4 regions of the Oceanobacillus sp. AG genome follow, and region 1 is predicted to be linked to each of the others. Evidence: riboswitches for the same ligand, from Rfam matches in the RefSeq annotation. Region 1 holds a riboswitch; each other region holds the start of a gene.

What was found. A riboswitch is a leader RNA that binds a small molecule or an ion and turns the genes downstream of it on or off. The one in region 1 is predicted to bind S-adenosylmethionine.
Region 2: another riboswitch for S-adenosylmethionine. It lies ahead of GN217_RS06255 (methionine ABC transporter ATP-binding protein); the one in region 1 lies ahead of GN217_RS10805 (methionine biosynthesis PLP-dependent protein).
Region 3: another riboswitch for S-adenosylmethionine. It lies ahead of GN217_RS12735 (cyclase family protein); the one in region 1 lies ahead of GN217_RS10805 (methionine biosynthesis PLP-dependent protein).
Region 4: another riboswitch for S-adenosylmethionine. It lies ahead of GN217_RS09910 (5-methyltetrahydropteroyltriglutamate--homocysteine S-methyltransferase); the one in region 1 lies ahead of GN217_RS10805 (methionine biosynthesis PLP-dependent protein).

The regions. Positions count from the first base shown of each region.
Region 1 is NZ_WOWT01000018.1:13,067-19,202, reverse strand. It holds gene yunB (sporulation protein YunB) at 1-43, opposite strand, end outside; gene GN217_RS10815 (YunC family protein) at 102-410, opposite strand; gene GN217_RS10810 (bifunctional metallophosphatase/5'-nucleotidase) at 479-1,882, opposite strand; SAM riboswitch class I at 2,060-2,171, shown strand; gene GN217_RS10805 (methionine biosynthesis PLP-dependent protein) at 2,248-3,378, shown strand; gene GN217_RS10800 (YqhV family protein) at 3,831-4,106, shown strand; gene GN217_RS10795 (ATP-binding cassette domain-containing protein) at 4,077-4,877, opposite strand; gene ssuC (aliphatic sulfonate ABC transporter permease SsuC) at 4,903-5,667, opposite strand; gene GN217_RS10785 (aliphatic sulfonate ABC transporter substrate-binding protein) at 5,688-6,136, opposite strand, start outside.
Region 2 is NZ_WOWT01000009.1:130,902-137,037, forward strand. It holds gene GN217_RS06230 (acyl-CoA dehydrogenase family protein) at 1-985, shown strand, start outside; gene GN217_RS06235 (arsenate reductase family protein) at 1,121-1,477, shown strand; gene gcvH (glycine cleavage system protein GcvH) at 1,571-1,954, shown strand; gene GN217_RS06245 (toprim domain-containing protein) at 2,074-2,430, shown strand; gene GN217_RS06250 (thioredoxin family protein) at 2,443-2,763, shown strand; SAM riboswitch class I at 2,816-2,917, shown strand; gene GN217_RS06255 (methionine ABC transporter ATP-binding protein) at 3,005-4,033, shown strand; gene GN217_RS06260 (methionine ABC transporter permease) at 4,026-4,682, shown strand; gene GN217_RS06265 (MetQ/NlpA family ABC transporter substrate-binding protein) at 4,700-5,575, shown strand; gene GN217_RS18685 (YuzK family famiily protein) at 5,803-5,943, shown strand; gene GN217_RS06270 (DUF421 domain-containing protein) at 5,991-6,136, opposite strand, start outside.
Region 3 is NZ_WOWT01000023.1:8,325-14,460, forward strand. It holds gene GN217_RS12725 (ABC transporter permease) at 1-77, opposite strand, end outside; gene GN217_RS12730 (ABC transporter ATP-binding protein) at 70-990, opposite strand; gene GN217_RS12735 (cyclase family protein) at 1,274-2,026, opposite strand; SAM riboswitch class I at 2,102-2,205, opposite strand; gene GN217_RS12740 (hypothetical protein) at 2,303-2,743, opposite strand; gene GN217_RS12745 (LysR family transcriptional regulator) at 3,042-3,959, shown strand; gene GN217_RS12750 (thioredoxin family protein) at 4,133-4,372, opposite strand; gene GN217_RS12755 (response regulator transcription factor) at 4,529-5,197, shown strand; gene GN217_RS12760 (sensor histidine kinase) at 5,218-6,136, shown strand, end outside.
Region 4 is NZ_WOWT01000016.1:15,015-21,150, reverse strand. It holds gene GN217_RS09915 (MDR family MFS transporter) at 1-498, shown strand, start outside; SAM riboswitch class I at 561-664, shown strand; gene GN217_RS09910 (5-methyltetrahydropteroyltriglutamate--homocysteine S-methyltransferase) at 842-1,939, shown strand; gene GN217_RS09905 (class I SAM-dependent DNA methyltransferase) at 2,363-3,019, shown strand; gene GN217_RS09900 (PLP-dependent cysteine synthase family protein) at 3,054-4,010, shown strand; gene GN217_RS09895 (bifunctional cystathionine gamma-lyase/homocysteine desulfhydrase) at 4,180-5,310, shown strand; gene GN217_RS09890 (hypothetical protein) at 5,545-5,916, shown strand; gene GN217_RS18970 (RNA polymerase sigma factor) at 5,933-6,136, shown strand, end outside; gene GN217_RS18965 (RNA polymerase sigma factor) at 6,127-6,136, shown strand, end outside.

The DNA of each region.
Region 1 (6,136 bases):
CTGGAGGTGAGCCAAATTTTCTAGGGATACGTCTCTTCCGCATGTAAAAACCCCCTCACATCATGCTTATGCAACGATGCAAGGGGTTAGACGTGCTAAACTTATGAAATAAGAAGAAGAGCCTCCCTTCCCGTCATTCCTTCTCTCCAGCCGTATTCTTTCGATGCATCCGTAATTTTCTCGAGTGGAGCAGCGAGTAATTGGTCAATCGTCCGCACGCCTATCGCTCTCCCTGCAATTACCTCCCTTTCCCGCAACTTCGGAATCTCATTGAAAATATCCACATCCAGTGCAGCACACATAATATAGCCGACTTCGTTTGAAACCGTGAGTAATGTCGTCTTTGGCAGTTCGACACTTACTGCTGTGAACTGCATCCCTTCAATTTCAATTGGATTAACAGTAATCATCTCCGGATGCCTCCTTTAGTTACATAATAAAGTATGCAAAAGCAGGCTCCTCTGTCACAATCGGCATCTTAAGGCTGCGGTGTTTTATTTCTTAACGTATCGAGTAATAAGTCCCTTAAAAATTCAGGTAGGAAGTATTGTTTCATTTCTGATTTGGCAATTTCAGGGAGAAGGCGACCGAAAGTAAATGTATCGGCAGTAGCAATGCGATATGTTTTCTGCTTTTCCACAGCTGAACCATCACGGAACGTTACCCCTGTCACTGCTTCCGTTCCGTTCGCCCGTAGTGTCGTAGATATGGATAACCCAGCAAAAAGCATTCTGCCAATGACTTTCCCGCGGAAACCGAATCCTTTCAATTGAATCTCCATGAAATCTTTCTTCAAGGAAGCACGGATCACTTCAATCAATTCATCTCCCCTCAAATGCACGACAACTGGGTTGATCGGATGCGGACAAATCCGGTGGATATCACCGTAAGTGACCATTCCTTTTGGCAAGCCGTCAAGCAGAAGTCCAGCATTCAACAAAGATGCATCAGCATCCGTCCATTTCCGTACTGTTTCCGTCAAATCTTGCATCATCGGCACATCGCTAAACCAATCCGCTTGAAACCCTTCTTCTAGATAAACAACTTCTGTTCCCAATATTCCAGAAGCTTCTTTTTCCAATTCAGTAAGCAGCCCTCTCGTATCTTCATCTTCGGGATAGCTTGATACATCTGTTGTATAAGCCTCTTTATGGATGAGCTCCTTTTTATCATGATCATATGTTAAGATAACTTCGCCAACATACATACAATGCTTGCCAGCAGCAGTGAGAAGACTGTTGTTCACATATTCACCGGTCCGCAACAGATGGTGAGTATGCCCTCCAATAATAACGTCGATATCCGGGAATTTCCGCGCAATCGCTTCATCTTCACTAATTCCTAAATGGGATAGAAGAATGATAATATCCGCTTCTTTCTTTAAAGAGGCCAGCTGTTTTTCCAACTCTTCAAAGGGGGAAGTTAGGTACCAGCCGAGTAGCCCGTAAAAAGCATTGAACGGAGCAGTAAGCCCGATCATTCCGATCCTTAGTCCCGATTCCGTCTGGATAATTCGAGTATCGTGCAGCCATGCAGGTGGATTATGTTCTTTATGCTTCAAGTTCGCACAGACAACTTCAAATTCCGCCCCGTCGTATAAATGATATAAATCATCATGGGATAGTGTAATCCCTTCGTTGTTCCCAAGTGTGATGACATCATAACCGACCTCGTTTAAAAGCTTCACATTCGCCTTTCCCATCGAAGCCTCCGATATTGGATGAACACGGTCCATATGGTCACCAACATCAACTAAATAATGGGCTTCCTCCCGAGCGATACGATTCTTTTTCATATCCTTTAAATAGCCAGCTGTCCGCGGCCACTGGCTGAAATCACTATGCAAATCATTTGTATAATAAAAATAAAGTTTTTCCTTCATAAATATTGCTCCTTAGCCTAAACCGTCCATAATCAAATGGATTCCTATAAGAAACTATATCAGCGATTCTTCCTGATGCAAACTATTTTGCATATTCATTATGTATTCTTTATTTCTCTTGCATTTTCTGAATAGCTGTACTATTATATATTCAATCATTAAAAACTTCATAATTTTTTCTTATCAAGAGAGACGGAGGGATTTGGCCCAATGAAGTCTCAGCAACCAGCTTAAATACGTGAGCCCGGTGCTAATTCCAATTGACGGCCTGCCGTCTTGAAGATAAGAAGAGCGTACTTGTGTAGATACCGGGACCTTCTTCTTATAGAAGGTCTCTTTTTTATTACGAAGAATAGGGTGATAAGATGACAAAACAAAAGATTGAAAGTCGTTTAGTCCAATTAGGAAATCGATCGGATAAAAAAACGGGAGCAGTAAGTACACCGATTTACTTAACTACTGCCTATGAACATCAGGGTCTCGGTGAATCAACCGGATACGATTATAGCAGAACGAAAAATCCGACGCGAGAGATCCTGGAAAAGGGCATTGCCGATTTGGAAAATGGCTATGCAGGATTCGCCTGCAGTTCCGGAATGGCTGCCATTCAACTTGTATTATCCTTGTTTAAATCTGGGGCTTCCTTATTGTTTTCAGCGGATGTGTACGGTGGAACCTATCGTTTATTAAAGCAATATGAGGAAAAATACAATATAAAGGCATGCTATTCCGAGTTCGCATCGGTCGCTGCTGTAGAGGCATTGATTACGGAAAGTACAAAAGCTATCTTCATTGAGACTCCGACGAACCCGCTCATGGAGACAATTGATATCCCAACATATGCCGAACTCGCTAAAGAACATGATTTATTACTCATTGTCGATAACACTTTTTTAACACCTTATTTACAGCAGCCACTAGAGCTCGGTGCCGATATCGTCATTCATAGTGCAACGAAATATATTGGCGGCCATAATGATGTATTGGCGGGATTAGTCGTCGCAAAAGATGAAGATATTTCAGAACTCCTTGCAACGAATCATAATTCTTCTGGGGCAGTGCTTTCCCCTGCCGATTCTTTTTTAATTGTTCGAGGGATGAAGACACTTGGACTGCGCATGAAACGTCATGAGGAGAATGCGAAGAAAATAGTGGAATATTTAAATGTGCACGATGCAGTCGAGAATGTTCTATATCCAGGAGTTGGCGGGATGCTTTCGTTCCGTTTACAGGATGAAGCTTTAATTAATCCATTTTTACAAAATCTGCAGCTGATCACCTTTGCAGAAAGCCTAGGTGGTGTCGAAAGCTTTATTACATATCCGACCACACAGACCCATGCCGATATTCCGCTGGATGAGCGGGAAAGTCGCGGGGTCGATGACCGCCTCTTACGCTTTTCTGTTGGAATTGAGCATATTGATGATCTCATTTTAGATCTTGATACGGTTTTTGAAAAAATCCAGGCAGCTACTGTTTTTGGATTAAATAAATGAAAGTGGGATATAACACTAGAGATAAACCCTACAAATCATAATAACGCTCCCGAAATTTACTAAGTGCGTTTGGAGACTGCATCGGTCGCTGTGTCTCATTAAGATTTCTCCCTCTGCAGCAGTCTCTGCATAGTCGAAGCTGGTAAGAAGGTTTGTTTGAAGTGGTCCTATCTTTATCTGCAGAAAATACCTATCTTTTAAGAGAATCCCCTTAAAAGATAGGTATTTAAATTAATAAAAATTGCTTTTAATGCAGTTTTAATATTATTTTGCAGCGAGTTGTAAGGTCATCGGAAGAATACAGATCTCTTTCATATATAAAGGCATAAACCCCTTCTTTCATCTTTTGCATACATACTTCCCTTTTTAAGCTTGTAATTTTTCATACAGTCCTTTTTTGGACTGGCCGGGCATATATTTAAAAATAAACATATTTTTGCAGGGGGAGTACGATGTTTAGTCTATTGGAAAAGGCTGTTCTGTCTATAGCCTTATTACGGATTTTTTCCGGTTCGATCGAAATATTTGCGGCATTTTTAATGATTAAATTTAATGAGATAGAAAAAACTTTAATCATTAATAGTTCACTCGCTTTTGTCGGCCCCCTTATCCTCCTGCTCACTACTGCAATTGGGATAATCGGGATGTCCACAAAAATATCCTTTAGTAAATTCCTGTGGATTTTTCTTGGCGTTGCTCTAATTATTTACGGAATTAAGAAGGGATAGTGATTTTTCATGAAACGGTTGTGTATATTCTTTTTCTGTTCTTTTATTCATAATTCTTGTAAGGATTTCTTCTACATACATACCAAAGGTCGGGTTTGTTCGTTTTCTTGGCCGTGCCAACGCAATGTTTTGGTTTAACGCTATCCTCCCATCCTCTATTAATATCACCCTGTCCGCTATTGCAACTGCTTCTTCTACATCATGTGTAACAAGAATTGCTGTAAATTTCTTTTCTGTCCATAATGTTTCAATCAGTTCTTGCATTTCTAACCTTGTTAGCGCATCAAGTGCGCCTAGAGGTTCATCTAGTAGAAGTAAATTTGGCTCATGAACCAATGCTCTTGCTAAAGCAACCCGCTGTTTTTGACCACCGGAAAGCATGGAAGGAAAGTCATTTGCTCTATCTTCCAGCCCCACTTGGGTGAGGGATTCTAAAGCTTTCTTTTGCTGATCGCCAGGGAGTCCGATACAGACATTATCAATTACCCGCTTCCACGGAAGCAACCTGCCATCTTGAAACATCATTCGGGCCTTTTTATTTAGACCTTGTAATCGCTCCTCATTCAATTGAATCGAACCAGCCTTGGCATCTTCTAGGCCTGCAACAAGGCGGAGGAATGTACTTTTCCCGCAACCACTTTTCCCTACAATCGCAACAAATTCTCCTGCCTTTATATTTACGTTTACCCCATTTAATACTTCGCGCTTACCATAACTTTTTTCAAGGCTATTGATTTGAACGTTTACGCCATTTCGTTGTAACGATAGCAAATCAACTCCCCCCCTTTAATATTCTTCATGTATTCCATTTTAATAACCTTCCTTCGAGATACCTCGCAATAACATCAGACACCTTCCCAAACACTGCATAAATGAGAATACTTAAGACGATAATATCCATTTGCATAAACTCTCTAGCATTCATAGCCATATAGCCAATCCCCGATTGAGCAGAGATTGTTTCCGCGACGATTAGTGTTAACCACATCACTCCAAGGGAAAATCTAATTCCAACTAAAATGGAAGATAGTGCACCTGGTAAAATGACATGAAAAAATAGTTTGTAGCCTTTTAATCCATAAGACTCACCCATTTCAATTAATCGCTTATCAACCGATTTAATTCCGTGATACGTATTAATATAAACGGGAAACAACACCCCCAAAGCTACGAGAAATATTTTTGATGTTTCCCCTATCCCAAACCAAAAAATCACAAGCGGAATCAAAGCCAAATGCGGGATGTTCCGCAACATTTGAATGGATGTATCAAACAGTAAATCGGAAATGCGAAATACGCCATTTAGTAAACCAAGCATAAAACCGATTGATCCACCGATGATAAAGCCAACTGCTGCTCTTGTTAAGCTAATGGACATATGGTCATACAATTCCCCGTTTCCTAGTAGAAGAATTGCCGCTTCGATGATTTGTGTTGGGGCAGGTATTATTCTTTCTGAAAGAATGCCTGTAATGGACATAAGTTGCCAAACAATGATTAACGAGCATGGAATAAGCCAAGGCAATAGGCTTCTTGTTGATGTTCGCTTATTTCCTTTCATATCAATACCCCCATCTTCCGTTACTCCGTTGTTTCCCTAACCTTTATGGACTTTGGTATAATATCCAGTTGGTAAAAAATGCCTGCAATTTCCTGTTGTTCTTCCATGATCTCTTCTGACAAATCTTCTACACCATACGTTCTCCGTTCAATCATCATGCGAATAGCCGCTTCATCGATTCCCAATATAGGTACTAACATATCAACTAACTCATCAGGATTTTCGTTAGCCCATCTTGATGATGCGGCAACTTCCTCTATAATTATTTCAATGACTTCAGGATACTTCTCCTTAAAGGTTTCGGTAGCTACAAAAAAATCTCTATCTGTTGTTAAACCTTCCCCATCAATAAGAAGTCTGCCATTTGATTCAAGCTCAGTCGATGCCACGTACGGGTCCCATACAACCATTGCATCAATCGTACCTTGTTCAAAAGCAACCCGGGCATCTCCTGGAGTAAGATATGCCG
Region 2 (6,136 bases), on a different contig from region 1:
CAAACTAGCCGTCGGTGGTGTCGGTGGTTCGAAACGGGCATTTGAACTAGCGGCAAAATATGTGAATGAACGGAAACAATTCAGTGTACCAATTTCAAGCTTCTCCCTAACCCAATCTAAGCTTGCTACGATGGCGAGTGAAATCTATGCAAATGAGAGTGCGGTTTATCGTACAGTTGGATTGTTCGAGCAGCGGATGGGTGCTTTGTCTGATGAAGAACTTGAGGACGGTCGGGAAATTGCCCGGGCAATTGCTGAGTACCAAATCGAATGCTCGATTACGAAATATATGGCGACAGAATTACTTGACCGCACCGCTGACGAAGCGGTTCAGCTGCATGGTGGGTATGGGTTCATGGAGGAATATGAAGTAGAAAGAATCTACCGGGATTCCAGGATCAACCGGATATTTGAAGGTACGAATGAAATCAACCGACTGCTCGTTCCGGGAACATTGCTGAAAAAGGCAATGAAAGGGGAACTGCCATTATTACAGAAAGCCCAAGGACTTCAGGAAGAGCTTATGATGATGATGCCTGAAGAAGTTGGCACAGAACCACTTGATCAGGAAAAGCATTTAGTGCGTAATGCAAAGAAAATTGTTCTCTTAGGTGCAGGTTTGGCGGCACAGAAATACATGCAGAAACTTGAGAATGAGCAAGAAATTCTCGTCCACTTGGCCAATATGGTTGGAGATGTCTTTAATATGGAATCAGCCCTCCTCCGTACTGAAAAAGCGATTCATCAGACGGGAGAGGAGAAGAATGAGCTGAAACTGCTTTATACACAAGTATATGTACAGGAAGCATTCAATCGGATTGAGGCAGCGGCAAAAGAGATCTTAATTGCGGTGGAAGATGGAGATACTCTACGGATGATGCTCTCTTCCTTACGTAAATTGACCCGTCATGAACCGACGAATGTTATTGCGAAGAAACGGGAAATCGCCAAATCACTCATCGAAAGTGAAAAATATATCGTATAATTTCAGTTCGTCCGGAGTATAGAATATGCTCCGGACGATTTTTTTTAAACCATACGAGCTCTGTAGCAAATACATGTGTCAACAAACCTTCTATGTTAAAATAGTGGTAATTACATAAAGGAGCTGGTTTTTAAAATGAGTATGACTTTTTACTGGTATCCAAAATGCGGCACGTGCAGAAATGCGAAGAAGTGGTTGGAAGCGAACGATATCGACTTTGAGGCAGTCCATATCGTTGAGGATACACCATCTAAGGATAAGATTTTACAATTAATTGAAAAAAGTGGTCTAGAACCGAAGAAGTTCTTTAATACGAGCGGTAAAAAATATCGCGAATTGAATATGAAAGAGAAGATTAAAGATGCTTCAGTTGAAGAAATGGCAGAATACCTAGCTTCTGACGGCATGTTGATAAAACGGCCGATAGCAGCGATGGGAGACAAAATCACTGTTGGTTTTAAAGAAGACGAATACGAATCAACTTGGAATTAGTACAGAAGGTAAAGAGAAAATGTGATGTACAGTAGATTTTCTAATCTATCCATTGTATAGTTGGAGTAGAAGAAACGGAAAGGATGATAACCGATGAATTTACCAGAGGACTTACGTTATACGAAAGAGCACGAGTGGATTAAGAAAGAGAGCGACAATAAAGTGCGCATCGGAATTACTGATTTCGCTCAAGATGAACTTGGAGATATCGTGTTTGTCGAACTTCCGGAAGAGGGCGACACAGTCGAAGCGGACGATTCATTTGGCAGTGTAGAATCGGTAAAAACAGTTTCCGAGCTATATGCACCAGTCAAAGGGACAATAGTTGAAATCAATGAAGAATTGGAAGACAGCCCAGAACTTGTCAACGAATCTCCATATGAACAGGCTTGGATGATCGTTGTAGAACTAGAGGACGCAAGCGAATGGGATAATTTACTGACAGCTGAAGAATACAAAGCAATCATAGAAGAATAATACTAAAGCAAGACAAAAAAGGAGGGGGACTAACTATACAATAAAACAGTATAGTCAGCCTCCTTTCTTTCATATGCTATAATAGGTGGATGATTTGATCGGATAAGGAGTGGCAGGGTATGATAGCGCACGAAACCGAAAAAGTTATTATTGTGGAGGGGTTGACAGATAAACGTAAGATAGAAGAAATTCTAAGCGAAGAAGTCACGATTATTTGTACAAACGGCTCACTAAGCGTCCATTGGTTTGATGAGCTGTTAGAAACATATAACTTAGATGAAAATGATGTCTACATCTTTGTCGATGAAGATAAAAATGGCTTGAAACTACGAAAACAACTGGCACGGGAACTCCCTCATGCCGACCATATTTATATTAGCAGGGATTACCGTGAAGTCGCAACTACCCCTTATAAAATCCTTGCCTCCTTACTCGTTGCAAAACATTTTTCAGTACGACCAACATTTTTATATTAGTCAGGTGAGTCTATGCAGAAAGTAATATCAAAACAGCTAAAGAAAGATTCTTACTTATTATATATTTATTCGCCATTTTGTGGCACATGCCATATCGCTAGGACGATACTTGAAAAAATTGAAGACATTCATGGCGAAGAAATATTTTATGAAATGAATGCCAATTTTGAAGAAGCTTTCTTACACGAACATAAAATAGAGAACGTGCCTTGTTTATTAATTAAGGAGAATAATGAAGTAAAGGAGAAAGTGTATACTTTCTATTCTACCGGTAATATTTATCGTTATCTTTTCGAATATAAGCCTGAGCTCTTCGCTGGGGAAAGCTATTGACAGCATAACTCAACTCATGCTATGATTTCTTTATGTTAATTGAATAGGTATGCTCTTATCGAGAGCGGTGGAGGGACTGGCCCTGTGAAACCGCGGCAACCTTCAAAGTCGTTTGAAAGGTGCCAATTCCTGCTAATATCTTGATAGATAAGAGAACAAGAAATGCAACTATAGGTAAAAGCGTCTTTCTGTTCTCGAATAGAAAGACGCTTTTTTGATTTATTTGGAAGGAGATAGTACGTTGATTTCCATTAAAGGTTTAAGGAAGCAATACGTTACAAAAGAAAGGCAAATCATTGCAGTTGATGATTTGGATCTGGATATAAAAGAAGGAGAAATATTTGGCGTTATTGGTTATAGTGGTGCTGGTAAAAGTACCTTCATCCGCTTGCTCAATCGGTTGGAGGAGCCATCAGGTGGATCAGTAACAATAGGTGATAAAGACATAACACGTTTGAAGAAAAATGATCTCCGCATTGCACGCCAAGATATTGGAATGGTGTTTCAACATTTTAATTTACTATGGTCGCGGACTGTGGCAGAGAACATTGCATTCCCGCTTGAAATTGCTGGAGTGAGCAAAACGGAGCGTAAACAGCGGGTTCAAGAATTGATCGACTTGGTCGGTTTAACTGGTCGGGAAGATGCTTATCCATCTGAATTAAGTGGTGGACAAAAACAGCGTGTCGGTATTGCTAGATCACTGGCGAACAAACCGAAACTATTACTTTGTGATGAAGCGACATCTGCTCTTGACCCGGAAACGACAACATCTATTTTGGATCTACTCGTTGACATCAATGAAAAGATGGGACTCACAATTATTCTGATTACCCACGAAATGCAGGTCATCCGGAAAATTTGCCACCGGGTTGCTGTTATGGAAGAGGGAAAAGTAGTGGAAATGGGAGATGTCCTCGATGTTTTCCTTCATCCGAAACAACAAATAACAAAGAAATTTGTTAGCCAGGTGATGGGAAATGCAGAGGAAGAGGATGCGATCCCAAGTATGCTGCAAGATAATCCAGAAGGAAAGCTCATCAAACTGCAATTTATCGGAGAATCAGCAAACAAAGCTTTAATCAGTCAGCTTGCGAAACAGTTTGCCATCGATATCAATATTATCCAAGGCAAGATTACGAATACGAAGACCGGAAGTTACGGAACATTGTTTGTTCAAATTACTGGTGAGGATGCGGAAATTGACCGTGCTATTCTCTATGTTCAAACGAAAACCTCCGTGGAATTGGAGGTCATCCTAAATGTTTGAAAATGTGAATATGGACGAGCTGTTAACAGCGACTAATGAAACTTTTTATATGACAAATATTTCGCTATTAGGCACCTTGGTCATCGGAATACTTCTTGGATTATTACTATTTCTTACAGCAAGAGGCGGTATTTGGGAAAATAAAGTCATTAATGCAATAACCGCATCTGTTGTCAACGTATTCCGTTCGATTCCGTTTATAATATTGATTCTGTTATTATTTCCATTTACAAATTTCCTTATTGGGACGATTCGAGGACCAAGTGCTGCGCTACCAGCGCTAATTATCGGCAGCGCGCCATTTTACGCTCGGCTTGTGGAGATTGCGTTCCGGGAAGTTGATAAAGGTGTCATTGAAGCTGCAAAATCAATCGGTGCGAAGACGAGTACGATTATATTTAAAGTATTGATACCTGAATCCTTACCAGCTCTCGTATCAGGGCTGACCGTTACAGCTATTGCACTTATCGGCTATACCGCGATGGCAGGAATAATTGGGGCAGGCGGTCTTGGAGATTATGCTTATTTCTATGGTTTCCAGCGCCGGAACTTTGATCTTGTGTTTATTTGTACGATAATAATTTTGATCATTGTATTTATTATTCAATTTATTGGAGATTTCATTACCAATAAAATAGATAAAAGATAAAAAGGAGAGGAATAAAGATGAGAAAGTTTCTAGGATTAATTCTACTATCATTCATTCTGTTGCTGGCTGCATGTGGTACAAGTGGAGAAAAAGAAGATACCGCAAATGGTGCAGATGATACAGATAACACCGCTGGAGAAGAAGCCACAGAACCGGTTGATATCGTTATTGGCGCATCAAGTACACCCCATGCCGAAATTTTAGAAGAAGCTAAGCCGTTGCTTGAAGAGGAAGGAATCAATATAACAATCGAGATGTATCAAGATTATGTATTACCGAATGAGGACTTGGAATCGGGTACGCTCGATGCGAACTTCTTCCAGCATATTCCGTTCCTCGATCAAACAATTGATGACACAGGGTATGATTTAGATTATATTGATGGAATCCATATTGAACCGATGGGTGTTTACTCGAAGAATATCACATCACTTGATGAGATTGAGGATGGTCAAGAGATTATCATCAGCCGTTCCATTCCTGACCATGGACGTATTCTTTCATTATTTGAGCAACAAGACTTGATTACATTGGATGAGAGTGTAGAGAAATCTACGGCAACAATTGATGATATTGTAGACAATCCATTGAATCTAACATTCTCACCAGATGTGGATCCATTGTTATTACCAGAAATGTACGAGTCGGAGCCGGATGCATTAGTTGCAATCAACACAAACTATGCCATCGATGCAGGCCTGAATCCGCTAGAAGATGCGTTATTCATTGAAGACGAGAATTCAGAGTATGTAAACGTCATCGCCGTCCGCAGTAAGGACAAAGACAATCCTGCGTTCCAAACATTAGTTGATGTTTTACAATCGGAAGAAATCCAAAACTTCATCTTAGAAAATTATGATGGGGCAGTTGTTCCGGTTGGCGGAAGCAATTAAAATTTGTGAAATCGGTAGTAAAAGGAAGCATAAGCTTAAATGTTTATGCTTCCTTTCTTTATATTACAGCATCGTTCATTTCCAGTTAAATACTCCACCCTATACGTTTATTTCTCCTTTGAGCAGGGTAGCGTTATTGTGTTAACCTTTTAATGTAGAAAACAAAGGAGTGGTTTATTATTAATTCGGTTAATAATGAGTATTATACGCAAGAAATGGAGAAGGCAATGAACGAATATCATAAAATGAGCATTGCCGAATACGAATCGAATTTAGCAAACCGAATGAAAGTAGAGCGGAAACGCGAACGGGAATATCAGGAATCAAAACAAATCATCGCTGAAATTGACAATCAGCTTGGATACTAAAAGAACAGAAGACGGGCCTACTTGGTCTGTCTTCTGTTCTTTTTAGCTCATACCTCATTCATCATACCGCGAATTGTAAAGCCGTCATTTTTAGACCATTCCGCGTAATAGATTTTACTGATTTCGGTATAGCCTAACTTCGCAAGTTCTGACTTTAGCCATGTTTCACTTTTTCCGATTTTTTCTAGTATTG
Region 3 (6,136 bases), on a different contig from region 1:
ACATACATTGCCCAAGTCGATTTCAAACGGTAGATTTTAATCACTTCATTTTGTATGAGATTTAGAAAATTAGTCAATGATATTCTCTCCAATCAGATCAAAGAATTTATCTTCGAGAGTTGATTTGGTGACTTGCACTTCATAAATGAGAATATTTTCTTTCACCAAATCGGAAATGAGTAGCGGGATATTCTCCTTCTCGGTTTGGAACGTGATTTTACCGTTTGTTTGGGCAGCAGGTGTTTTACGATTGACGACTTCAAGGGCTTTTTCAAGTGGTGTTGCTTCCATTTCCACTTGCAGCAGTTGTTGTTCGCCTGCTGGTGTATTTTCTTTCACAGCTTGAATCGCCACAAGTTCGCCATTTTTAATAATGCCGATCCGGTCGCACATTAACTCGATTTCGGACAATAGGTGGCTGGAAATGATAACTGCAACATTATGTTCGGTTGCAAGTTTCCGGATATATTGTCTGATTTCTCGAATGCCGGCAGGGTCTAGTCCATTCGTCGGTTCGTCGAGTATGAGAACGGATGGCTTATGTAATAAAGCTTGGGCGATTCCTATTCGTTGTCGCATCCCAAGTGAGTATCGGCCAACTTTTTCATTCATTACTTTTTCCAGACCGACAAGTTTAACCGTCTCATCAATTCTTTCCTGCGTAATCCCTGGAATCATCCTTGCATATTGTTTTAAGTTTTGTGCGCCTGTTAAAAAGGGGTAGAGCTCTGGATTTTCAACGATTCCGCCAACTTCACGGATTGCTTCTTTAAATTCTGTTTTAATACTTTTGCCGAGAATATGTACGTCGCCTTCTGTGAGTTTCATTAACCCTACCATCATACGGATTGTCGTTGTTTTCCCGGCACCATTTGGTCCAATGAAGCCGAATACTTCCCCTCTATTAATGGTAAAGGAAAGGCCTTTAATGATTTCTTTATTGCCGATACGTTTTCGGACATTCGTCAATTGCATTGCAATTTCGGTCATTCTATTCCCTCCTCTATCGTGTTCTCTAGGTGGTACGGAAAAAGGGGTGGGAAAGTTTCATTTTTACTGATTTTGGTAATAATATATTCAAAAAGATGATCGGCAGAAATGTTTTTCTAGCCGATCATCTTTTACTGTAAGGGCACTTCCGCCTTTGATTTAAGGGGAGCTATGCTTTTATATTACCCCATACTTTTTTTGCTTCTGTGCTACCTCACTGAATGAAGTTTCACTTTACGAATAAACCAAGAATACTCGTGACTTCAGTTGTGAGAGATTTAATTTAGGGTAGTATTGCGAACGATCGTACAGGAAATCCACTTGCTTTTTCAGGCTTTGGAACGATATTGAAAATGATGGCACCTTTTGTTGGAACTTTATCCAGATTGGTTAGCAGTTCGATCTGATAGGTGTCTTGCTCTAGTACGTAATATTCTCCGATGAGTCTGCCGTTTTTTGCAGCGTCGATAGCGGAGTCGGTGTCAAAGGTTTCGTGGCCGACTGCTTTGATTTTTCTTTCTTCAAATAGGAATTCGAGAGCGTCAATTCCCCAGCCGGGAAGATGTGGATTACCGTCTTCATCCTTATTCTCAAAACGCTCTTTATCTGGCCAACGCTTGCTCCAATCGGTACGTAAGGCGACAAATGTGCCTGCTTCAATTTCACCGTGGACTGCTTCGAACTTGAGGATATCTCCTTTCGTCAAGGTGAAGTCATGGTTATGTGCTGCTTCCCTTGATTTATCAATGACTATGAGCGGTAAGACAAGTTCTTTTAATTTAAGTTCATCAAGGTAGCGCTGATGTCTTACGAAATGAACTGGAGCATCGATATGAGTACCGTATTGTCCGGCAAAAGAGAACTGTTGGGCAAAGAACCCATCGTCATGGTTGTAAAGTGTCTTGAATGCGGCGTCATCAAATGCTGCAAAATGCGGTGAATCAGGGCCGAAAGTGTGAGTCAAATCAACCCATTCTTTTTCTTTCAGTAGTGAGATTGCTTTTTGTAATTCTATTGCTGCTTGTATTGTCGTCAATTTCATCCCCCCTAAAATTATAAAAAACCCTCTTCTTGAAATAAGAAGAGGGTTAGGTAGCATATCTGCCGGCTCTTCTTATCTTCGAGCAAATGCATGCTCCTGGAATTGGCACAGTACTCCAAAAGCCTGTTGCCGAGGTCTCAAAGGGCCAGTCCCTCCACCTCTCTGGATAAGAAAAAATATTAAGAAATTAGTTAAATAATAGAATATACCGAAACCAGAAGAAAGTCAACACTTAATTCGGGGACAGGGGGTCAGAGCATCTGTCCCAGTTTACCGGCAAAAAATAATTATTTCATAAGGGGTTGTTTGGGCTGGAATACTCTTTGTTGCTGCACCATAAACAACAATTAAATTTCTCCTAGCAGGGTTTTGTTTGAAGTCTTGCCCGTTTGTTAATTGCATCTGTGTATCAGGACCGATATTTAGCTGCAAAGAGCCGTCACTGCTGATTAATTGCTCATTAAAATAACTTACCTTTACTTGGCTATATGGATTTTCCTTCACGATAACTAATGCCCGGTATTGCGGTGGATAAATTAAAATTGTGGCTGCATCCCCATCATAATAACCGGTGATCTGATCTCCGACTTTGATTTTTTCCTGATATAGAAAGAACGTATCTGGTCCTGCAACGAAGTTTACGACAGCACCGGCATCATTCTGAACAGATATAAACTTGTAACAACCGAAATTATCATTAGGCGGATACATCGGAAAGTCATCTACACTTGTGACGCGGCCGGTAAATGATTTGAAATTGATTCTACTCACTGGAACCACTCCTTTTTATAAAATTAGCCCACAATAGTTTATGAGAACTTAGGTTAAAAGTGCTGGAGTGGGACAAGTGCTCTGACCCCATGTCCCAGTGGGACACGGGGGTCAGAGCACTTGTCCCGATTTCTATACAGGGTGTGTTGGTTATGATTTAATGGAAATAATGGAAAAGTTATTGAGGTTGTTCGGTATATGGATGTTTAGACCATAATAAAGATGGAGGAGGGATTTAATGGAATTAAGACAGCTGGAATATTTCATGACTGTATGTGAAGAACTGCATTTTACGAGGGCTGCTGAGAAATTGAACATTGCCCAGCCGACATTAAGCCAGCAAATCAAAGTTTTAGAAGGCGAGGTAGGAATTCCGCTCTTTGACCGGATAGGGAAAAAGACTGCATTAACGGAGGCCGGAGAGATTTTATATAAGCATTGTAAGCAGATTTTCTATGAATTGGAACAAGCACAAGCGGCAATTGGAGAACTGAATGGATTGGAAAGAGGAAGGCTTACAATCGGATCCTTGCTTACTTGTATGAATTACCTACTTCCTCCTGCACTAGTTCGCTTCAAAGCTCTTTATCCGAATATCAAACTGTCTGTCCATGGATTGCGGACAGAAGAGATTGAAAGAAGCATACTGGAAAATAAACTGGATCTTGGTCTTACGTTCCTGCCGAATGGAAATGATGAGTTGGAGGAAATTTCATTATATACAGAGGAACTGGCACTTGCTGTTCCCAAAGGTCATCCACTTGCGATAAAGTCGGCAGTAAACTTTGATCAAATTACCAATATCCCATTAATACTTATGCCGGAAAATTATCAACTTCGGCAGTTAATTAAGGGCTACGCTCGAACTGTCGGGATCACGATTAATCCGGCACTTGAGCTGACAACATTGGAATCAATTATCCAACTGACGGAAAAAGGTATGGGAGCCCCCATTTTACCACTGCCGTACTTGGAACATTTAAATAATCAAGATATAAAAGTTGTGAAAATACTAAATCCAACCCCACAAAGGGAAATTGGTATTATCTATCGAAAAGATAAATTCATGTGTACAGCAACCAGAGCCTTTATCGGAGAAGTGACGAAAGCAGTAGCAGGTGGGGTAGAGGAGCAGGCTATTAACATCAATCCATGAAAAAAGCAGTTCAGGCACTAAGTTGTCTGAACTGTTTTATCAATTATATTTCTATAAATTATGAAAATACAGTGGGACAAGTGCTCTGACCCCCTGTCCCAACCCCCTGTCCCACTGACAAGAACGCCCGAACCGTCGCCCTAGGGAGATTGGTTCGGGTGTTGTTTTGGTTTTTAGTCTTTTTTAACATCTTCCATACTTGCGCCGTAATTAATATGATAGGTCTGTCCGTTCAGCACTAATGCTGGAACAGATTTTACTCCAGCCTCTTCTGCTTCATTGATTCTAGAAGGATTTTCCTCGAAATGGACAATTTCTAAATCTACTTTCGAATCATCTAGATAATCTAATACCATTTTTTCCGCATTGACGCATACTGGACAACCCGCATGATAAAATATTGCTTTCTGCATGTGAATACCTCCTTTTTCTCTTATATTTAGCTTAGAACAAGTAGGTAGCTATAACAATTAGAAATTTTCTATCGTAATGATAGGTTTTAACTATGCTAAGATAAAAGAATAGAGTAAATGATAATAAAAAAACATGAATAATAAATGGAGGGGCATATGGTTCATATATTATATATTGAAGATGATAAAGAAATAGGTCATTGGGTCTCAACAGATTTAACGGAAAGAGGTTATAAAATAACATGGCTGCAGTCTGGGGAAAATATGGAGAGCTATTTGACTTCGATAGATTTAGCGATTTTAGATGTAATGCTGCCTGGATTAGATGGATTTTCTCTTGGCAAGCGTCTGAAAAAAAGTGCACCAGATATACCAATTATTATGCTTTCGGCTCGAACTGCCGTGGAGGATAGACTGGAAGGTCTCCGTTTTGCAGACGATTATGTGACAAAACCCTTTCATCCCGATGAACTCGCTGCCCGGATTGAAGTATTGCTGCGAAGGTTCCAGCGACATGACGAAGTATTAGAAATTAAGCATTTGCAGATTTACCCGAAAGGCATGCGGATTATCAACAAAAATAATGAGGAGGAAATATTATTAACAGGTAAACAATATCATTTATTCCAGTACTTTATCCGACACTTAAATCAAATATTAACAAAAGAGCAATTATATGAAGGTATCTGGGGAGAGAGCTATATCGAAGGTGATAAAACATTAATGGTGCATATCCGATATTTACGAGAAAAAATTGAAGAAAATCCATCTGTACCAACAGTCATTGAAACGATTCGCGGTATTGGATATCGGGTGAAACAATGAGGAATTTCTTCAGGTCTCTGTTGGCAAAATACATGCTCCTAATCGTGATCGCAATTTCTTTAGTACAAATTGCTTCCATAACGATTGGACTATTTGTATACGGATTCGCCGAAAATGTTGAAAACCGTTATCTTAAAGAGGGAATAGACACGGAAACGATTGAAGAAAGATGGCATGAAGATGCGAGCCATCTAGAACAGATTTCAGAAGAGGTTATCCAGCAACACTTTGCTAAATGGAAAGAAGACTTTCCTGAGGCTACAATGTTTTGGGTAGATGGGTCCGGGATATTACGAGAAAAAATTGGTAGCAATCATGATATTCCAACGGAGTGGAGTGCAAGAGAAACTGCATCCTTTATTAAAAGCCGGTATGATGGTGATCCTTTTACTGTCATTACATTAATGGAAGAATCGGATGGTTTTATTGTTTTTGAAATACCTCGCGAGGCCCTGCAACTCCCAATGCAGTCTGTTTACGATCATTATGGGGATATTTTGATAATCGGACTATTGTCGATTGTTTTATTGTTCATTATCGTATCCTTTCTATTTTTCCACCGGATTAGAAAACGGCTTTTACACCTTCAAGAAGCAATGGAAATAAGGGATGTCGACGGTTTGCCACTAGCCATTCCAGTTAAGAAAAAAGATGAAATTGGCCAATTAGAACAAACGTTTAATCAAATGGTTGACGAACTAAGAAAAAGCAAACAGCGGGAGCAGGAAGAAGAGCGACTGCGAAAAGAATTAATTGCGAATCTTTCTCATGACTTAAGAACACCACTGACTAAGTTACGGGCACAATCCTATTCCATCTCGAAAATGGATCAAGGTGCGGAGTGGAATAAGGCTATTCAACAATTAGAAGTCTCGATTAAAGATATGGACCGGTTAATTGAGAATCTGATGTCGTACACCCTGCTTACGGCGAGTAAGT
Region 4 (6,136 bases), on a different contig from region 1:
ATTTTAAACGGGATTATGAGCCCATTTATGGGTGCGTTATTTGATAAAGTTGGCCCGCGGGTGATGATGATACCTGCGACAATTGTGCTTGCTGGGACGATGTTTATGTTCAGTCAAATGACAGCTGATACTCCGCCTTGGGTTATTATCGTTGGCTTCATGCTCATTATGCTTAGCGTATCTGCAACGATGATGCCGGCTGAAACAAATGGGCTGAATCAGCTGCCGAAGCGATTATATCCGCACGGTACGGCTGTGATGTCCACGCTGCAGCCGTTGAGCGGGGCAATTGGAGTTTCGGTATTTATCAGTATTTTAAATTCGAAACAGGCCAGTTATCTCGCAGGTGTTGCGGATCCTGCGTCTCAACAATCAATAACGCAAGCGATGGTTGTTGCAGTGGAGCATGTCTACTTTATTATCTTTATCATTACGATCATCGCAGTAATTCTATCCTTCGTTGTCTACCGCGCTCGGCCGGTTGAAGAAAATGTTTAAAAAAGGTTGACAATTATCTAAAAGCTATGTAGAGTATAGCTAATAACTTAATAAAGCAAATTTTCTTATCAAGAGAAGTGGAGGGACTGGCCCTGTGAAGCTTCAGCAACAGACATGAATATGTACTGTGCTAATTCCAGTAGCGTCATATGCTTGAAGATAAGAAGAGTAGACACGATACTAGAATCCTCTTCTTATTTTCAAGAAGGGGATTTTCTTATTTTTGCAGATATGAAAGTAGAAATCCTTTCTTCCCGCATAAATGCAACTAGAGCATTCGCCGTAAAAGCTTGGTGAAGACAGAGTCTTCTAATCAAAATATATAATGAAAAGGGGAAATACAATGACGACACTTACGAAAGCGCCATTTCGAGCAGATCATGTTGGAAGTTTATTAAGACCCGAAAGCATTAAGCAAGCAAGAGCAGATTTTCAGGCCGAAAAGAAGTCAGCGGATGAATTATATGCGATTGAAACAGAAGAGATTACCCGAATTGTTGATAAGCAGATTGAAGTTGGCTTAGAGGTTGTAACGGATGGAGAATTCCGCCGTAGATTCTGGCACACTGATTTCCTTGAGCATTTAAATGGCATAGAGGGCTATGTTCCAGAGCATGGTTATCGATTTAAAGGGATAGAAACAGAAAAGTACACAATTCGCAACAACGGAAAAGTGTCATTCAATCCGAACCATCCATTTATTGAGGACTTTAAGGTCTTTAATAAAATTGTTGATGGTCGTGCAGTCGCAAAACAAACGATTCCAAGTCCGAATCAGCTATTCCACCCCGGCATGATGGATGAAACGGTTTATTCTGATATTGAAGATTATGCGAAAGATGTTATTCAAGCATACCGTGATGCGATTCAAGCGTTTTACGATGCAGGTGTCCGTTACTTGCAATTGGATGACGTATACATTGCAGGACTCTCTTCTCCTGAGAAGGAATTCCCTGAAGATGGCTACTCGAGAGAGCAATACATCGACTTGGCCCTCCGCGTAATCAATGGAGTGTTGGATGGTAAACCAGCGGATTTAACTGTCACAACGCACTTATGCCGTGGAAATTACCAGTCTGCATACATGTTCAGTGGTAGTTATGATTTGATTGCACCAACCTTACTCGCGAAGGAAAAAGTGGATGGATTTTTCCTGGAATATGATGACGAACGTTCTGGGGATTTCAAAGCTTTAGCCCATATTCCTAAGGGTGGGCCACAAGTGGTCCTTGGATTAGTTACTTCGAAGTCAGGTGAACTGGAAGATAAGGAAAAGCTTAAAGATCGAATAAAAGAAGCGACACAATACATTCCCAAGGAGCAAATTTGCTTAAGCCCACAATGCGGATTTTCATCAACCCATCACGGAAATAAGTTAACGGAAGAACAGCAATGGGAGAAATTACGCTTTATCGTTGAGTTATCAAAGGAAATTTGGTGATACCAAAATGAGATAATCTTAAGCATTTGGACGGTACACCTGTTATTTAACAAGCAGAAGACTCTCGTGTTTTATACACATTAACGGTCTGTAATACCCCCACTTCTAAACGGGGAAGCCCAACATGTGAAGGTGGGGGGATATACAGTCCGTAAATCCCTGATTCTGTTCAACTAACATTCAGTGGGGAGGGAAGGAACAAGGGGAGGAAACCCCTACTGAATGAAGTTTCACTTTAAGAATTATTTAATAGTGAATGAAAAAGGTCAAAAAAGCAAATTTCGAGCAGTATGTAGCTGCTGGAAGTTTGCTTTTTTTATTGGTGGACATTACGTTTGGATTTTAATCGTAAGAGTTGTAACAATTATTATACTTTGTTAATATCATAATACCAAGTAAATTTATATGAATGGTGTGGTTGGATTGGGAGAGCAGTTTAATCGTTTATTTGACGAGTGGGCAGCGAGTTACGATGATACGGTTCAGGGGGCTGATATGGAATATCGAGAAGTATTCAGAAATTATGAAATAATTCTTCAGAAGATTAGTGATCGTGTGCATGGTTTTGTCATTGAGTTTGGCGTAGGAACAGGTAATTTAACAAAAAAGCTTATGGAAAAAGGGTTAGAAGTGGTTGGGATTGAGCCTTCAGACAATATGCGGAAAATTGCCCAGCAAAAACTTCCTAACACGAAAATTATGAAAGGCAATTTTCTATCCTTTCCCAGACAAAATAAAAAGGTAGACGCAATTGTGAGTAGCTATGCATTTCATCACTTGACGGATAAGGAAAAGGAGCAAGCGATTAAACTCTACACAAATATATTAGACACGCAAGGGAAAATTATCTTCGGTGATACGATCTTCGAGAATGATAAAAAGAAAAATGAAGCCTATCTACAGGCGAAAAAGAAGGGTTATCATCGATTAGCAGAGGATTTGAATACGGAATATTACACGACCATCCCTAAGATGGAACAGATACTTCATCAGTATGGGTTTACAACAAGTTTTGAACAAATCAATGATTATGTATGGATTATGGAAGCGCAATTGAATAGAGAAGCAAAGCTCGCATAAGAAAAATGTCCATATGAGGCAGGTGGTGGAAAGAATGAATATCATACAAAACCTCAGCCAGTTGGTTGGGAACACGCCAATGTTTGAAATCACTGCATATGATTTACCAAAAGATGTAAGGCTGTTTGCGAAATTGGAGTTCCAGAATATTGGTGGGAGCATCAAGGATCGGCTCGGATTTTATCTCATTCAAAAAGCTATCGAAAAAGGGGAATTACAAAAGGGAGACACCGTGATTGAGCCGACCGCGGGTAATACGGGGATTGGCTTGGCACTTGCTGCAATCCATTATCAATTACATGCTATTTTCGTTACTCCTGAAAAATTTAGTCAGGAGAAACAGGCCCTTATGCGGGCATTAGGCGCTGAAGTAATCAATACACCGACAGAGTTTGGGATGGCCTATGCAATAGAAAAGGCGCAACAACTTGCAAGCGTTCGTCCGGGCGCCTATATTCCTAATCAATTTTATAATGAAGATAATCCAAACACCTATTATGATACACTTGGGCCGGAAATTATAGCTGACTTAGATGGAAGAGTTGATATTTTTATTGCTGGTGCCGGTTCGGGTGGGACGTTTACTGGCGTGGCACGTTATCTAAAAGAAAAGCAGCCACAAGTAAAGACAGTAATTGTGGAACCTCAAGGATCCATTTTAAATGGGGGTGACCCGGGTCCCTATAAAATAGAGGGAATAGGAGTAGAATTCATACCAGACATTATGGACCGGAGTCTATTTGACAAAATTTATACGGTTACCGACGAACAAGCATTTGCCCGATTAGCTGAGATAGCAAAATATGAAGGATTACTCGTTGGCAGTTCTTCCGGTGCTGTAGTAGAAGCTGCTTTAAAAGAAGCAGAAATCGCGGAGCCTGGAACAAATATCGTAACTATTTTTCCGGACAGTAGTGAACGCTACTTGAGTACGGGAATCTATCGCGGGGAAAACGTCCGTAACACTTCCGCATCAAAAGGAAGAGGTTAATCAAATTTATTTAGGCGGACGCTACCACCCTGATTCACGAAAGCGAATTCAGTGGGAGAAGGGCCGTCGACTAAATACGCGACGTCTTGTCGCAATGTCGACACTAGCACGTCCAGTGCATCGAAACCCCCACTGAATGAAGTTTCATTCTAAGGAGGGATAGAATAAGATGAGAAAGAAAACGCAATTAATTCACGGTGGAGCAGCTATTGATAAAAATGTTGGCGCGATGTCGCCGCCGATTTATCAGGCAAGCACATTTAAGCAAAATGGTGTCGGTAATTTTACTTATGAATATTCACGGACGGGAAACCCTACGCGAGAGGCTTTAGAAACACTTATTGCTGATCTGGAAAAAGGGAAGCGTGGCTTTGCTTTTGCTTCTGGAATGGCTGCAATTGCAGCGGTAATGGATCTATTTCAATCGGGAGATCATATCCTGATTACTGATGATGTATATGGCGGAACTTATCGCTACATGACAAAGATCTTAAATAACCGGAACATCGATGTAACCTTCACAGATTCAAGTAATTTGGACGAAGTTAAAGAAAACATTCGCCCGGAGACAAAAGCTATTTTTATAGAAACACCGACAAATCCATTGTTGAAAATAACGGATATTGAAGCGTTAGCGGATATTGCAAAAGGAAATAACTTAACATTAATTGTTGATAATACATTCCATACGCCATATTGGCAATCGCCAATTGATCATGGAGCAAACATTGTCATCCATAGTGCAACGAAATATTTAGGAGGCCATAGCGATCTTGTAGCGGGTCTAGTAGTAGTAGACGACGAAGAGCTTGGTGAAGCAGTACATTTTATTCAAAATGCGACCGGTGGTGTTCTAGCTCCTCATGATAGTTGGTTGCTGATTCGAGGAATCCGAACATTAGGAGTTAGAATGGAAGAAATCGAAAGTAATACGAGTGAAATTGTTGAATTTCTTGTAAACCATCCACAAGTTGGAAACGTGTACTATCCAGGTTTACCAGAGCATCCGAACCGTGAAATTCATGCCAAGCAATCAGGTGGTTTCGGCGGGATGGTATCCTTTACGGTAGACAATGAAGAAAAAGCAATGGAAGTTCTTAATAAAGTAAGATATTTCACTCTTGCTGAGAGTCTGGGAGCTGTCGAAAGCCTTATTTCACTTCCAGCAAAGATGACACACGCCTCTATCCCGAGAGAGCGAAGAATTGAATTAGGGATAGAAGATGGTTTGATTCGTCTTTCAGTTGGTTTAGAAGATGTAAAGGATTTAATGGAGGATCTGCAACAAGCGTTAGATTAGATGTAACGTTTGCAAAAAGCTCATTATTAAATGGATAGTGAGCTTTTTTGAGTGAATTAATAGATAATGCATTTCGAATTAAGCTTAGATTAAAATTGAGGGAGAATTTATTATCACGCATTAACGGTTTGTAATACCCCATCGAATGAAGTTTCACTTTATCATCATTCACTGAACCTTTTTATCCCTAACATTGTATAAGAAAGTAAAGGAAGAAAAGGAGTTTGATAATCGATGGCGTTAGGCTGGTTAATAAGCAGTGTTGTAGCAGCAGTTCTAGGAACGGTTTTTGTTATAATCATTGCTACAATGAATAAAAAGGTAGTTCGAAACAAATTGGGTAATATTGATTTTAAAAAATCGGATATTTATTTCCAGTGGACGAGATGGGATTATGTGATTATTATCGCTGCAGCTTATACATTCTTATATATAACAGGCTTATTCGTATTTTTGCTACGTGGCGATAATATAGATAGCCCTTGGATACAATTTTTTATTCATCAAACCTTTGTGTTTTCTCTAATCACATTTACTTGGTTCGTCACGAGAATTGCATATGTCTTTAAAGGAATTAAAGAGCGGTGGTCCGATGAATTTGAATAAGGAAATAGATTCTTGTATGGAGAAGCAAGATCCGTATTCGGCAGAAGCACTTTTTGCGACTTATAAAACTGCGATCTATCAATTCGTCTATAGATATTGTCAAGATGAGCAAATGAGTTTCGATCTTGTACAAGATACCTTTGTCCGGTTTTCCAAATATCGGGGACGCTTTGATGAGAGAAAATCGAGCATAAAACCTATTTATTCCGAATGGCTTATC